Linked DNA regions of Halorhodospira halophila SL1. The main gene of each other region encodes a partner of the protein of the gene in region 2 in a complex. Links are inferred from orthologs where the notes say so. Each region holds a gene or a part of one and is shown on either strand. Other genes may lie near its edges.

Region 1 (5,241 bases), 1.0 Mb from region 2 along the record:
CGCCGCGCCGGATCGCCATCCCGGACCAGATCATCGATTACACCCACTCGCGCATCTCGACGTTCCACGATCAGGATCTGGAGCACGTCACCCACATCGACTTTACCTATCCCTACGACGCCACGGTGCGGGAGTGGCTGCTCTGTGCTGCCCGCGACGCCGGTATCGACGCGGTGGACGGGGGGACCTACGGCGCGACCCAGGGCCCGCGCCTGGAGACCGCTGCGGAGATTCGCCGGATGCGGCAGGACGGCTGCGACCTGGTGGGGATGACCGGGATGCCGGAGGCAGCGTTGGCCCGCGAGGCCGAGTTGCGCTACGCCCACTGTGCCGTAGTGGCCAACTGGGCGGCTGGCATGGGGGATGGCGAAGAACTCTCCATGGACGAGATCCGCGAGCACCTGATCCACGGCATGGAGGCGGTGCGGAAGATGATCGCCTCACTGAGCTAGGCGGGGCGCCCAGCCCCGCTTCTCCCGGCGCCACCCGCCGACGCGGCCTCAGATCGGTGCCCCGAAACCGGGTGCACCTCAGTCCTCCGGAGGGCGGTCGGCGGGGTGGATAACCATCAGGACACCGAGGGCCGGATGGTCCAGATAGTGCAGCTCGCCGCTGCGCATCCGGCGGTGTTCGCTCATGCGGTGGAGGGGGGCCCGGATCTGCTCCGCGGAATCAATCTCGCGCCCTACCGCCCGCCAGTGCAGGCGGAGGTCCACCACTGCATGCAGAAACCGCTCGCGGTAGATGCGGATCAACCCGAAGGCCGCAGGCTGGTAACGCGGATCGCGGAACTCCTGTCCGCTGGCCTCGGCCTCGGTGGGCGGGGTCCAGTGATAGGGCACCGGCACCGCTACGGCGCGGTCCCGACCGAAACCGGGCTGCAGCCAGGCCAGGTGGTACAGGGGCTGGTAGGCGTCGGAGCGCGTCAGCTCCCCCCAGTGGGCGGTCAGGCGCCGGCGTTCCGTGGGCAGGCAATGGAGTCGGGCCTCTTCCGCGTCCAGATCATCGGTATCGATCTCCGCCGCTGCCGGGTCGTCTTCGATGCCCAGTTCCTGGCGGTTGGCGTGGTCGTCCCCGCATCCAGCCGGGATCTGCCAGAGCGGATAATGCGGCAGGTCGGCACGCGTCGGCCACCGCTCGGCGTGGCGCCCCCCCTGTTCCCACTGTCGAAAGACGATGACCTCAACCTCGTACCACTCCTCGGCCTCGGAGGCCTGAGCCGGCACCGCAGCGCTTCCACCCTCGCCGCCGATCCAAAGCAGCAGGATCGCGCTGAGCACCGCCGTCGCAGGGGAGGTCCGCCGTGGTCTGTGCTTGCCGGGGTCGGGGTGGCTCATCCCGCTACCTCCTCGCTGGCGTGGAGTCTCTCCAGAAGCCGCTCCATCGCCTCGAATCGGGCCGTCTCGTCGCTCAGGTCATCGCTGAGGTGCAGCCGCTGCTGATTGTCCAGGCGGTACTTGCCCGGTTCCTGCTGGACCATCTGCACCAGGCGCCCGGGATCGATCTGCGGCTGCGGGCCGAAGTGGATCGTGCCGCCGGAGGGGCCCGCCTCGACCTTGCGGATGCCCAGCGCCTCGGCCCGGAGTTTGAGAGAGGCCGTGCGGAAGAGGTTGCGCGCCGCATCGGGCAGCAGCCCGAAGCGGTCGATCATCTCGATCTGCAGCTCCTCGAGCTCGGCATCACTGCGGGCGCTACTGATCCGTTTGTACTGAACCAGGCGGGTATGTACGTCCGGCAGGTAATCCGCCGGGAGCAGCGCGGACAGGCGCAGATCGACCTCCACGCCGGTGTCGAGCTCGGCTTCCGGAGCGGGGTCCCGCCCGGCCTTGAGGTCTTTGACTGCCCGTTCCAGCAGCTGGCTGTAGAGCGTGAACCCGACCTCCTGGATCTGCCCGCTCTGTTCATCACCGAGCAGCTCGCCGGCGCCGCGGATCTCCAGGTCGTGGGAGGCGAGGGCAAATCCAACGCCCAGATCCTCGAGCTGCGAGATGGCCTCCAGCCGTTTAAGCGCGTCGGCGGTCATTGCGTTCGGCGGCGGCGCGAGTAGATAGGCATAGGCGCGATGGTGGGAGCGCCCCACGCGACCGCGGAGCTGGTGCAACTGGGCCAGCCCGAATCGGTCCGCCCGGTGGATGATGATGGTGTTGGCCGTGGGGATGTCGATCCCCGACTCGATGATTGTCGTGCAGACCAGGATATCGAAGCGCTGGTGGTAGAAGTCGAGCATCACCTGCTCGAGCTCCCGTTCGCGCATCTGGCCGTGGGCGACGCCAATGCGTGCCTCCGGCATCAGGTCCCGCAGCTGATTGGCAGTCCGCTCGATGGACTTCACGTCGTTGTAGAGGAAGTAGACCTGCCCGCCGCGCTGGAGCTCCCGCTGACACGCCTCACGGATGAGACCATCGCTCCACTCTTGAACGAAGGTCTTCACCGCCAGGCGGCGTTCCGGGGGGGTGGCGATGACGGACAGATCCCGGATCCCCGCCATGGACATGTTCAGGGTGCGCGGTATCGGCGTGGCGGTGAGGGTCAGGACATCGACCTCGGCGCGCAGTCGCTTAAGCCGTTCCTTCTGCCGGACCCCGAACCGCTGCTCCTCATCGATGATGACCAGGCCCAGGTTCTTGAACTGGACCTCACTGCCGAGCAGCTTGTGGGTGCCGATGACCACGTCGGCCTCGCCGCTGGCAATCCGTGCCAGCGTCTTCTCGTTGCCCTTCTTGCCGGTAAAGCGCGACAGCGACTCGATCCGCACCGGCCAGTCAGCGAAGCGGTCGGCGAAGTTCTGATAGTGCTGCTGGGCCAGCAGGGTCGTCGGCACCAGCATGGCCACCTGTCGCCCCGCTTGAACGCCGGCGAAGGCCGCGCGCATGGCGACCTCAGTCTTGCCGAAGCCGACATCGCCGCAGACCACCCGGTCCATGGGCTGGTCGGAGCGCAGGTCATCGAGGACGGCCTGGATGGCGGCCTGTTGGTCCGGGGTCTCCTCAAAGGGGAAGGCGGACGCAAAGGCTTCGTAGGCCTCGTCATCGAACAGGCAGGCATCGCCGGCCCGGGCCTGACGCCGCGCGTAAAGATCGAGCAATTCGGCGGCGACATCGCGGGCGCGCTTGGCCGCATGGCGGCGCGCCTTGTCCCACTGATCACTGCCCAGGCGGTGTTGAGGAGCCTCGTCGGCGTCGGCGCCGGTGTAGCGGGAGATGCGATCCAGAGCCGAGACCGGCACGTACAGTTTGTCACCGCCGGCGTACTCCAGGGTGAGGAACTCGGTGGTGACATCCCCCACGCTGAGGCTCTGCAGGCCGACATAGCGGCCCACCCCGTGGTCCTCGTGGACGACCGGGGCGCCCTCGTGCAGATCGGAGAGGTCGCGGATGACCGCTGCCGGGTCCGTCGAGGCGCTCGAGCGGCGTCGCCGGCTCTGTCGAGCGCGTTCGCCGTAGAGTGCGCTCTCCGGGATGATGGCGATGCCGTCGATGCGCGCGCCTGTCTCCAGCGGCGCGACGGTGATGGCCGCCGGCACGTCGCCGTCGAGGAAGTCGCGCCAACCCTGAACCGATCGGGCCTCGATCCCGGACCGGGTCAGTCGTTCCTGCAGCCCCTGCCGACGTCCGGCGCTCTCGGCGGTGAACAGAATCCGCCCCGGGTAGCCGGCGTGGAACTGTTCGAGTCGCTCCAACGGTCGGTCCGCCTGCGGGCGAGCTGCCAGCTCGGGGAGTGCGTCGACGTCGGCGTCGCTCCCGCGCCCCGGCTCGCCGTGTAGGACCACCTGCGGGCGGCGGTTGAGCCCGGCGCGCAGCTCGTCCCCGTCGAGGAAGACGCGTCGCGGAGGCAAGGGCGGGCGATCCATGTCTCCGGTGCGCTGTTCGTAACGGTCCTGGACCTGCTGCCAGAAACCGTCTGCAGTGGCGTCGGTGCCCTCGAGACGGATGGCCAGGGTGCCCTCGGGCAGGTAGTCGAACAGCGTGGCCGTCTCTTCGAAGAACAGCGGCAGGTAGTATTCGATCCCGCCGGGAATGCGGCCCTCGCTGACGGCGCGATAGAGGAAGCTGCGCGCTGGATCGCCCTCGAACTCGGCGCGGAATGCCTGGCGGAAACGGGTGATGCCGCCTTCGTCCGTCGGGAATTCTCGGGCCGGCAGCAGCTCGATGGCATCGACCTGATCCGTGGTGCGCTGAGTCTCCGGGTCGAAGCGGCGCAGGCTCTCCACCTCGTCGTCGAACAGGTCAATGCGATACGGCGTCTCGCCGCCCATGGGGAAGAGGTCGAGCAGGGCGCCGCGCACCGCGAATTCGCCATGCTCGCCTACTTCCGGCACGCACCGATAGCCGGCGGCCTCCAGGCGGCGGCGCATGGGCTCGATCTCCAATCGGTCGCCCGGATGCAGCATCAGCGACCGGCCCTCTAACCAGCCGCGCGGCGGTAAGCGATGCATGAGCGTGGCCGCCGGGACCACCAGCACGCCCCGGGTCATCGCCGGCAGGCGGTAGAGCCCGAGCAGGCGCTCCGAGATGATGTCCTGATGCGGGGAGAAGACATCGTAGGGCAGGGTTTCCCAGTCCGGGAAACCGAGCACCGGCACGTCATCGCCGAGGAAGAAGCCGACCGCCTCCTGCAAGGCGGCGGCCTGCTGCGGCGTCCCGGTAACGGCGATGACTGGGCCGTCGTGCTGCCGGGCGGCCTCGGCGATGGCCAGCGGCTGGGCAGCGCCGAGCAGCCCGGACCAGTCCCGCCGCTCGGCGGGACGTTGGGGGAGGGGCAGGTCGCCGAGCAACACGTCGTTAACCGCTCCGGCTCCAGCCAAACAGCCAGGTCTCAGGGTCCGGGATCGGTTCGCGCGCATTGAGCTGGCGCATCCCGTAAATGCACCGCACGAGCAGCCAGATGGTCAGGAAGACGCCGAGCAGAAAGCCCAGGCCGTAGAGCGGCATGGTGATGATGGCTACCGCGAAGATCAGAAGGCCGATCCAGAAGGTGTTGATCTGGAACTGGTAGTGGCTCTGGACCCACGCGGCGGCGTCACGACGCTGCATATAGGCAACGATGACGCCGATGACCGCCGTCAGGCCGATGAACAGGCTGCCCAGGTGCAGGATGTAGACCGCCCACGGGGCGATGCCGGGGGGCGTATCGTTGGGCGACAGCTGGCTGTTTTCCGTCTCTTGCATCGGTTCGCCTCACACTCGCGGACACCAGAGGCTGTGCATGTTACCAGCCCGCCCCGGCGCCGTCCTCCGCGTG
Region 2 (5,659 bases):
GTGGCGGCCGCGCGGGAGCGCGGGCTGGCGGTGCCCGCGGCCGAAGGGGTCGAGGCCGTTGCCGGCTTCGGCATCCGCGGCCGGGTGGCGGGGGCCGACGTGGCCATCGGCGCCCGGCGCTATATGGAGACCCTGGGGGCAGCCATCGAGCCGGATCAGGCCGAGCAGGCCGATGCCCTGGCCCGGCGCGGCCGGACGCCGATGTACGTGGCCATCGACGGGCGCATCGCCGGGCTGATGGCCGTGGCGGACCCGATCAAGGAGGGGGCCAAGGACGCGGTGGTGGCCCTGCAGGGGATGGGTCTGCGGACGGTGATGCTCACCGGCGACGACCGGGCGACCGCCGAGGCGGTCGCCGCCGAGTTGGCCATCCGCGAGGTCCGCGCCGAGGTGCTGCCTGCCGACAAGGAGACGGCCATCAGCGACCTGCAGGCCGAGGGGCGGCACGTGGCCTTCGTCGGTGACGGCATCAACGACGCCCCGGCGCTGGCCCGGGCCGATGTCGGGGTGGCCGTGGGCACCGGGACGGACGTGGCCATCGAGGCCGGCGACGTGGTGATCATGGCCGGCGACCCGCGCAGCGTGGCGCGGGGCCTGGGACTGGCCCGGCAGACCTTCCGCACCATCCGGCAAAACCTGTTCTGGGCCTTCGTCTACAACGTGACCCTGATGCCGGTGGCTGCGGGTGCCCTGTACCCCTTCTTCGGGGTGCTGCTCTCACCGATGATGGCCGCCGGGGCGATGAGCCTCTCCAGCCTGCTGGTGGTCACCAACAGCCTGCGCCTGCGGCACACGGCCTTGCCGGCGCAGGAGGCGCTGCCGAGTCCGGCCTGATTTGTAGAGGCGGGGCTGGGTTGGGAGCACCCGAAACTCCGAGGCCCGCACTGGGCGGGCCTCGGGGTGGGTCGATCGGCTGTCGCTGAAAAGTCCCGATCAGAATGGGATATCGTCGTCGAAATCCGCCGGGGCTTCCTGCATGCCGCCGCCGCCACTGCCACCACCGGCGTCGCCGGCCGGGGCCTGAGCCGGGCGCTGGTCGCCGCCGCCGCCCATGGGCGCGGCACCGCCCCCACCGCCGCGGCTGTCGAGCATCTGCATCTCGTTGGCGACGATCTCCGTGGTGTACCGGTCCTGGCCGTTCTGGTCCTGCCATTTGCGCGTCTGCAGGCGGCCTTCAATGTAGACCTTGCTGCCCTTGCGCAGGTACTCGCCGGCGATCTCGCCGAGGCGGTTGAACATGACCACGCGATGCCACTCGGTGCGCTCCTGCTGTTCACCGGTCTGACGGTCGCGCCAGGTGTCCGAGGTCGCCAGGGCGACGTTGGCCACCGCGCTGCCCGACGCGGTGTAACGGACCTCGGGGTCCCTCCCCAGGTTGCCGATCAGGATGACCTTGTTGACGCCTCTGCTGGCCATGGCCGTGCTCCTCCGAAAAGTCTTTAGTGAACAGTGGGATGGGGCCGCGTCGCGGCCGGCGAAGCGGGGCGGCCACGCTCCGTGTCTGCCGCCCCACAGCTGGCCTCAATGTAAAGGTTTTGCCGGTCCGGCGAAACCGGCCGCAGCAGCGCCGGCGGCCTGACATGTCGTCCCTGGCGCGGTACCTTAAACGGTTCGCCGGCCACATCGCGTCGAGAGCAGCATGGACCATATCCGCATCCGCGGCGCCCGCACCCACAACCTCGACAACCTGGATATCGACATCCCGCGCAACTGCCTGGTGGTGATCACCGGGCCGTCGGGGTCGGGGAAGTCGTCGCTGGCCTTCGACACCCTCTATGCGGAGGGGCAGCGGCGCTACGTAGAGTCGTTGTCCGCCTACGCGCGGCAGTTCCTGTCGATGATGGACAAGCCCGACGTGGATCACATCGAGGGGCTGTCGCCGGCGATCTCGGTCGAGCAGAAATCGGCGTCCCACAATCCGCGCTCCACGGTGGGCACCGTGACCGAGATCCACGACTACCTGCGCCTGCTCTTCGCCCGGGCCGGCATCCCGTACTGCCCCGAGCACCAGGTCGCCCTGGAGGCGAGCACGGTCTCGGAGATGGTCGATCGCATCCTGGCGGAGCCGGAGGGGAGCAAGATGATGCTGCTCGCCCCGCTGGTCGACGGGAGCCCCGGCGAGCACCGGCGCACCCTGGAGCAGCTGCGGAGCCAGGGGTATCTCCGGGTGCGGATCGACGGCCAGGTGGTGGAACTCGATCCGCTGCCCCAGCTCGACGGCGACAGCGCCCACGATATCGAGGCGGTCATCGACCGCTTTCGGGTCCGCGACGATCTCGCCGGGCGGCTGGCCGACTCCATCGAGACCGCCCTGCGCATCGGCGAGGGGGTGGTGCGGGTCGCCTGGATGGACGAGCCGGAACGCGAGGCGCTGGTCTTCTCCGCGCAGCACGCCTGCCCGGAGTGCGGCCACGCGGTGGAGCCCCTGGAGCCGCGGATGTTCTCGTTCAACAACCCTCAGGGCGCCTGCCCGACCTGCGACGGGCTGGGGACCCAGCACTTCTTCGACCCCGAGCGCGTAGTCAGCCGGCCGCAGCTGACGCCGGCCGAGGGGGCGATTCGTGGCTGGGACCGGCGCAACCTCTACTACTTCGCCATTCTGCAGGGGCTGGCGGCGCACTACGGGTTCAGTCTGGAGACCCCGTGGGCCGATCTGCCGGAGTCCACGCGACACTGCATCCTCTACGGCTCCGGCGATGAGGAGATCGTCTTCCACTACCCCGGCCGCAATGGCCACACGGAGCGCGTTCATCCCTTCGAGGGCGTGATCCCCAACCTGGAGCGGCGTTTCCGGGAGGCCGAGTCCGCCACCGTCCGCGACGAGCTGGGTCGCTTCATGGCCCAGCGCACCTGCCCGGAGTGCCAGGGCGGTCGACTGAATCAGCGCGCCCGCAACGTGCGGGTGGAGGGCGTCGCCCTGCCGGATATCGCCGCGCTACCCATCTACGTCGCCCGGGAGCGGGTGCGGGCCCTGGAGCCGGATGGGGCCCGCGGGGAGATCGCCCGGCCGATCCTCGAGGAGATCCGGCAGCGCCTGGGCTTCCTGGAGGATGTGGGGCTGGGTTACCTGACCCTGGACCGGGCGGCGGAGACCCTCTCAGGCGGCGAGGCGCAACGCATCCGCCTGGCCAGTCAGATCGGCGCTGGCTTGGTGGGGGTGCTCTACGTCCTCGACGAACCCTCCATCGGGCTGCACCCCCGGGACCACGATCGGTTGCTCGACACCCTGCGTCGGCTGCGGGATCTGGGCAACAGCGTCATCGTCGTCGAGCACGAGCCGGACGCCATGCGCGCCGCCGACCACATCATCGACATGGGGCCGGGCGCCGGGATCCACGGTGGCACGGTGGTGGCCGCCGGTACCCCGCAGGCGGTGGCCGAGCACCCGGATTCGGTCACCGGGGCGTTCCTCAGCGGCCGGCGCACCATTGCGCTGCCGCAGCGCCGGCGTCCTCCGGAGGACGAGCGCTGGGTGCGGATGACCGGCGCCCGCGGCCACAACCTGCAGGACGTGACCGCCGAGATCCCCGTGGGCTTAATGACCTGTGTCACCGGGGTCTCTGGCTCCGGTAAGTCCACGCTGATCAACGACACCCTCTACCGCAGCGCCGCCCGCGACCTCAATGGCGCCCAGACCAGCCCCGCGGAGCACGATCGCGTCCACGGTCTCGAGCACTTCGAGAAGGTGGTGGACATCGATCAGAGCCCCATCGGCCGCACGCCGCGCTCCAATCCGGCGACCTACACCGGGGTGTTCGGCCCGGTGCGCGAACTCTTCGCCGCCACGCCCGAGGCGCGCGCCCGGGGCTACAAGCCGGGGCGTTTCTCCTTCAACGTGCAGGGTGGGCGCTGCGAGGCGTGCCAGGGCGAGGGCGTGGTCCGCGTGGAGATGCACCTGCTGCCGGATCTCTACGTCGCCTGCGACAGCTGCCACGGCACTCGCTTCAACCGCGAGACCCTGGAGATCCGCTACCGCGGCTACACCATCCACGAGGTCCTGGAGATGACCGTGGACCAGGCCTACGAATTCTTCGAAGCGGTCCCCGCCATCCGCCGCAAGCTCGAGACCCTGCGCGAGGTCGGCCTGGGCTATCTGCGCCTGGGGCAGAGTGCGACGACCCTCTCCGGTGGTGAGGCGCAGCGCGTCAAGCTGGCCCGGGAGCTCTCGCGGCGCGAGCACGGGCGCAACCTCTATATCCTGGATGAGCCCACCACCGGGCTGCACTTTGCCGACGTGGAGCAGCTGCTCGCGGTGCTGCAGCGCCTGTGCGACCACGGCAACACCGTGGTGGTGGTGGAACACGACCTGGACATCATGCGCTGCGCGGACTGGATCATCGATCTGGGGCCGGAGGGCGGCGACGGCGGCGGGCAGATCCTCGCCGCTGGCCCGCCGGAGCACGTGGCCGAGAGTGCGGCCTCTTACACCGCCGCGTATCTAAGCCAGGCCCTCGGCACGGGGCCGGTCGCCGGATAGGCCAGTGCGTACCCCGGCGGCCCCGGGTGTTACCCGCCCGCGAGCCCCAGCGTCACCAGCAGCTGCCGATTGCCGGGGTCCGTGTCCACCTCGGTGACGCGGACCCGCTTGAACATCCCGGTGGGCAGGGATTCCGCCCAGCCCTGCTGATCGATCCAATGATCGACGCGCACCCGGGCCCGGTTGCCGATGATCTCCATCTCGGGCATGCGTCCCAGCGCCCGCAGGACGAAGGGGGCGGCGAAGAAGGGGGAGGTGCGCTCCAGGTGCAGCTCCACGGAGGGGCCGGCGGTACCGGGCGGCGGTGCCACCGCGATGAAGGTCACCGAGAAGGGGATCCACACCCCTTTCTTCTTCTCGCCGCTGACCACGATGCGCCCGCCTTCGCTGATGCGCAGCGTCAGGTGGCGCAGGCTGGGGTCGTTGGCCCCGGTCACCGTTCGTGCCATGGCCCGTTCCGGAATGGGCACGCAGACGCTGCGCTGGCGCAGGCGCTCGGCGATGCGTGAACCGGTCCGGATCAGCTCCTCGGGTAACAGGCGTTCCATCCTTGCTCCTCGTGGCTCAGGCGGGCCGCAGGCGGGCTCGATCCTGCGGGGCCCGATCAGTATGCCACCGGGGCGTGCCGGGGGCGGAACCGGTCGCGCCGGGTGCGCGCAGCCCCTCGCAGGTGCCATCCTGAGCGATACTGTACCGAAGAGCGGTATCCGTCAGCCTGGAGGGAGAAGCTTGATGCTGCGCATTCGCCGTTCCGCTCCGGCCCTGATCCTGGTGCTGGCCCTGGCGTTGGTGGCCGCTGGCTGCGAGCGCAGCGGGCCCAGTCCCACGGAGTCGGAGGTCCGTGACCTGCTGTTCGAGGACGAGACCGAGTTCTACCTCGGGGACGTCAAGGTTTTTGAGTTAGTGGACTTCGAGCTCGTTTCTACCCACGAGCGCGATGATGGCTCCTATCTGATCCGCGTGCGCAAGGAAGTGGCGATCACCGAGGAGGGGGTGGAACTCCTGCGTGACCCGGGCGCCTTCGGCGAGCGCGCCTTCAGCAGCGATACCCCGCTGGACAGCCTGGAGATGGTGTTCACGCTGTGGGGGTTTGCCCTGCGCCAGGCGGGGCAGGTGGAGCCCGGCAGCACCATGGAGCACAAGGATGAGCTGGAGCTGGTGCGCACCGATCAGGGCGAGTGG

What was found.
Region 1: the proteins of uvrA (region 2) and mfd are in contact, whole or in part, in a crystal structure (PDB 4DFC), measured with the Escherichia coli proteins. The link is inferred for Halorhodospira halophila SL1 from one-to-one orthologs.

Annotation. Positions count from the first base shown.
Region 1 is NC_008789.1:1,362,804-1,368,044, reverse strand. The notes cover bases 1,134-5,241. They hold mfd (transcription-repair coupling factor), read right to left. Parts: upstream 4,844-5,241; coding sequence 1,334-4,843; downstream 1,134-1,333. Other genes in these bases: HHAL_RS06385 (carbon-nitrogen hydrolase), read right to left, coding at 5,209-5,241; HHAL_RS06390 (DUF4870 family protein), read right to left, coding at 4,782-5,168; HHAL_RS06400 (peptidoglycan binding protein CsiV), read right to left, coding at 1,134-1,337. Also shown: HHAL_RS06405 (S-methyl-5'-thioinosine phosphorylase), read left to right, coding at 1-452; more of HHAL_RS06400, read right to left, coding at 531-1,133. UniProt on the Escherichia coli protein: Couples transcription and DNA repair by recognizing RNA polymerase (RNAP) stalled at DNA lesions. Mediates ATP-dependent release of RNAP and its truncated transcript from the DNA, and recruitment of nucleotide excision repair machinery to the damaged site.
Region 2 is NC_008789.1:2,392,719-2,398,377, reverse strand. The notes cover bases 1,287-4,677. They hold uvrA (excinuclease ABC subunit UvrA), read left to right. Parts: upstream 1,287-1,639; coding sequence 1,640-4,477; downstream 4,478-4,677. Other genes in these bases: HHAL_RS11025 (hypothetical protein), read right to left, coding at 4,507-4,677; ssb (single-stranded DNA-binding protein), read right to left, coding at 1,287-1,416. Also shown: HHAL_RS11040 (heavy metal translocating P-type ATPase), read left to right, coding at 1-834; more of ssb, read right to left, coding at 934-1,286; more of HHAL_RS11025, read right to left, coding at 4,678-5,025; HHAL_RS11020 (hypothetical protein), read left to right, coding at 5,210-5,659. UniProt on the Escherichia coli protein: The UvrABC repair system catalyzes the recognition and processing of DNA lesions. UvrA is an ATPase and a DNA-binding protein. A damage recognition complex composed of 2 UvrA and 2 UvrB subunits scans DNA for abnormalities.